Regions from separate parts of the Cytobacillus sp. ABV4_503 genome, predicted to be linked through region 2. Evidence: riboswitches for the same ligand, from Rfam matches in the RefSeq annotation. Region 2 holds a riboswitch; the other holds the start of a gene.
What was found. A riboswitch is a leader RNA that binds a small molecule or an ion and turns the genes downstream of it on or off. The one in region 2 is predicted to bind preQ1.

Region 1: it holds a riboswitch for preQ1, as region 2 does, so the genes downstream of both, queC (7-cyano-7-deazaguanine synthase QueC) here and queF (preQ(1) synthase) in region 2, are expected to answer to the same signal.

Annotation. Positions count from the first base shown of each region.
Region 1 is NZ_JBSWTH010000001.1:2,177,975-2,180,175, forward strand. Features, by position in the region: gene queE (7-carboxy-7-deazaguanine synthase QueE) at 1-23, opposite strand, end outside; gene queD (6-carboxytetrahydropterin synthase QueD) at 16-492, opposite strand; gene queC (7-cyano-7-deazaguanine synthase QueC) at 496-1,176, opposite strand; PreQ1 riboswitch class I at 1,209-1,251, opposite strand; gene ACXAD1_RS10950 (CBS domain-containing protein) at 1,388-2,110, opposite strand.
Region 2 is NZ_JBSWTH010000001.1:731,657-733,857, forward strand. Features, by position in the region: gene ACXAD1_RS03715 (Bax inhibitor-1/YccA family protein) at 1-50, opposite strand, end outside; gene mscL (large conductance mechanosensitive channel protein MscL) at 120-491, opposite strand; PreQ1 riboswitch class I at 634-679, shown strand; gene queF (preQ(1) synthase) at 793-1,290, shown strand; gene ACXAD1_RS03730 (YhdT family protein) at 1,450-1,740, shown strand; gene panF (sodium/pantothenate symporter) at 1,737-2,201, shown strand, end outside.

The DNA.
Region 1 (2,201 bases), 1.4 Mb from region 2:
TCGAGAACAGGAACTTTACTCAACCTCCATCCACTCCCTTCTTGCTTCCGCATAGCTTGTAGGAGTTTCAAAAAGGCGCACAAATTCGACTCTTGCACCGCTATATTGCTCTTTTCTGTTTTGGAGGCTTTCTGCCATTTTTTCATAAATCCAGACAACCATATTCTCTGCGGTCGTATTCATTGGCGGCAGTGTTTCATTCAGATACTTGTGGTCAAGGAATATTTCAATTTCGTTTTTCCAGATTTCTTTAATGTCTCCGAAATCAATCATTAACCCTCTGTTATCCACGAATCCGCTTAGGCCAAAAATCACCTTGTATGTGTGCCCATGCAGGTTTTTGCATTTGCCTTCATAGCAATGCAGATGATGGGCTGAATCAAAAGTGAATTCCTTGCTGACCATTACACGCTTATGATGGTATTTCAGCTGATCGGGTTTAATATCCTCATTAATTTTCTGCAGTTTTTCAACAATCCTGAAACCGTACATGGCTTAAAGCTCCTCCTTTTCTTTGAGGTATTCTTCAAGGCCATTTTTCCTTAAATGGCATGCAGGACACTCACCGCAGCCATCAGCCGGAATTCCGTTATAGCATGTCAGGGTTTTCTCACGCACATATTCAAGGGCATTTAATTCATCTGCCAGCTTCCATGTCTCAGCTTTGTTAAGCCACATTAAAGGTGTATGGATTACAAACTGGGCATCCATTGATAGATTAAGTGTGACATTCAATGATTTTATAAACATATCTCTGCAGTCAGGATAGCCGCTGAAATCTGTTTCACACACCCCGGTTATAATATGCTTTGCATTAGTCTGACTGGCCAGGACACCTGCAAATGACAGAAATAAAAGGTTTCTCCCAGGCACAAATGTGGATGGCAGCCCGCCTTCCGCTCCGTCCTTTACTTCAATTTCATCCCGGGTCAGTGCATTTGGTGCCAGCTGATTCAATAGGGACATATCCAGAATATGGTGCCTGATCCCCAGCTCTTTTGCTATTTGCTGTGCACATTCTATCTCCAGCTTATGACGCTGATTATAATTAAAAGTGACTGCTTCCACTTCTGCAAAACGTTCCTTTGCCCAGAATAAGCAAGTTGTACTATCCTGGCCGCCGCTGAACACAACGATCGCTTTATCATTTTTCATATTAATATTCTCCTTTAAAATAGAAAAACAGGACCACTAAGAAAGCAGACCTGTTTTCCTTAGTTTTTTAAAGAGGGTAGCTAGAACCTCTACCGTGTACACGGATTTTGCTATTGAACTATCAGTTAATATTATCATCTTTATTGGCATTTTAGAAGGTTTTAATATATACAGCAAAAAAGTTTAACTATTCCAAAAAAAAGTGCAGCTATTGCTTGCACTTTTTTGCGTTTTAATTTTCGGAATCGGCTTCCAGGAGGTCCCAGGCTGTAATCATGCCTTTTGGTTTTTCAGTCGGCTTTCCATTCTCGGTAACAATGATCCCTTCAAGCTTTTCATTTTTATTTCTGGATTCCTCAAATGTATCCTCTAATTCAAAGATAGATGTATCCTTGCCGGCAAAAGAGATTTTATGTTTTGATTTCTTGTTGAAAAGCTCTTTTATTTTCACCTTTTTCAACTGGATTGTTTCTTCAGTAAAGTGCTCAGCCATCCATTTCACGATATCCGCAGAAGTTAATAGCCATGAGTATTCGTCATTTCTCGAGTAAATCGGGAATTGGGAGTGTGAAAATTTGTTGATGATGGCCAGTACATCAGTTAGCTTGCCATCTTCATAGAAATAAAATACCGGGGTTGCAGCTATGGAGAGGGCGGTTTTAGGCTTTTCAAAATAGCCGGCAATTCTTTCAATCTTCTCTACCGTCTTGAAATGAGGCTCCGCAATATAGTAATCAAGGTCTATTTTTTCATGAACAATAGCATTTCGCAGCTTTGCAAACTGGTGCAAATCTTCTTCGTATAATCGAATCAGCGAATGATTTTTCTGTATTTCTATAAGTTTATAAAATTTATCTGTTCTGGCGTTTTTAGCAGATTGTTTTAAGGCCTTGTGAATACGGTTAAAGGCAGCCTCAAACCTTTCTGATAAGTTTTTTTCTATAGCTTCTTCCAATATGATCTCTCCCTAAATGGTAATGTACCTCCTCTATTCCCAAAATGATGGACCAAATAAACTTTGAAGATATTGGTTCGCCTGCTAAAAG
Region 2 (2,201 bases):
CGTAAGACAGAAGGCAAATAACTGTTATTTGCAGTATGCTGTACATACATTTTTTCATTTCTCCTCTAAAATCATTTGTATATGTATATACGTCAGAACTATTGTTTAAGTTTCATTTTTTATTTTGTTTTTAAAAGGTCTCTTATTTCAGTTAAAAGCTCAACGTTTTTATCCACTGCTGGTGCAGGCATTGCTTCTTCTTTCTTTTTGAAACGATTGTTGATAATCCTGATAAAGACGAAGATTGAGAATGCCACGATGAAGAAATCAACCACATTTTGTATGAATAAACCGTATTTGACTTCTGCGCTGCCGACCTTTATCATCAGATCGCTAAAGTCTACTCCGCCCATCAGCAATCCAACAAGCGGCATGATGATATCATCTACAAGAGAAGATACAATCTTTCCGAAGGCAGCTCCGATAACAACCCCGACAGCCAAATCAAGCACATTTCCCTTTAGGGCGAATTTTTTAAACTCATTCCACATAACATGTCACCTTTCTTTGAAAAATTACCGTAATTATACTATGAAGAATAAATGAAAACCAGATAAGGAAGCCCCTATTGACAGAAACAGGCTTTTTCTCTATAGTAACAATGACAATTATATTTCGAATATTCCCGTGCGAACGGGAGAGGTTCATAGCTTCACCCTCTATAAAAAACTATGGCTTTGATTATACAATAATCAACCATATCCATAAGAGGATATGGTTTTTGTTTTTTCAAGCTGTACTTTTTGGACCTCTCCTTAGGATCAGCGGGATCATATAAGGGAGGCTTTTTTGATGTCAGGAAGAAAAGATGAGGAATTAACGGATATTACACTATTGGGAAATCAGGGTACAAACTATCTTTTTGAATACTCGCCTGAGATTCTGGAGGCTTTTGACAATAAGCATCCAAACCGCGATTATTTTGTAAAGTTTAATTGCCCTGAGTTTACGAGTCTTTGCCCTAAAACGGGACAGCCGGATTTTGCGACCATCTATATCAGCTATATTCCGGATCAGAAAATGGTAGAGAGCAAGTCATTAAAGCTATATCTTTTCAGCTTTAGAAATCATGGCGATTTCCATGAGGACTGCATGAACATCATTATGAATGATCTTATTGAATTAATGGATCCCCGCTATATTGAGGTTTGGGGCAAATTTACGCCACGTGGAGGAATCTCCATCGATCCGTATTGCAACTACGGAAAGCCTGGGATGAAATATGAAAAAATGGCGGATTACCGTTTGATGAACCATGATCTTTACCCGGAGACAATTGATAATCGTTAAGACCACAGCTTGCTTAAAGTGCAATTTTAAAATAATATCAAAAAAGGCAGAGCAATCTGCTTTTTTTGTTGCAGAAAAAATACATAAGTGGGATTATATTTAGGGAATATTCTGTATTTTTGTGAGCGTTACTATAAAAAAGCTCTGAAGGGGGACAAAATGAAGAAAGGCATACATAAAAAAGATCCGCGCTTCAAAATCGCAGAGAGAGAAGCATGGATTGGCATTGGTCTGGTACTCTTCAATTTTGTATGGTGGTATGGGTTTGCCTACGGGATGGGATCAAGGCCCGCAGATGAGTATACATACATAATGGGGCTGCCTGCCTGGTTTTTCTGGAGCTGTGTGGCAGGGTTTGCTGTAATGGTGATTCTGGTAACAGCAGCTGTTAAGTTTCTGTTTAAAGAAGTTCCATTCGAAGAAAATGAAGAGGGGAGAGAATCCGAATGAACTGGCAGGTTATTGCTCCTCTTCTCATCTTCTTAATCATTATTTTTCTCGTCGGCTTATGGTCCAGCAGAAAGATTGATACCGGAAGCTCGTTCCTGCAGGATTACTTTCTTGGAGGAAGGCAGCTGGGCGGATTTATTCTGGCTATGACCATGATTGCAACCTACGGAAGTGCCAGCAGTTTCATTGGTGGGCCGGGCGTTGCATACACACAGGGGCTTGGCTGGGTGCTGCTTGCGATGTCACAGGTTGTCACAGGTTATTTCGTTCTCATGGTTCTGGGGAAAAAGTTTGCCATTACAGCAAGAAAATATAATGCTGTGACGCTCATCGATTTTCTAAAAGAAAGATATAACAGCAGATGGGTCGTCTGGCTATCCTCTCTCAGCATCATTATTTTCCTATTTTCTGCCATGGCTGCCCAATGGGTTGGCGGAGCAAGATTAATTGAGTCACTGACA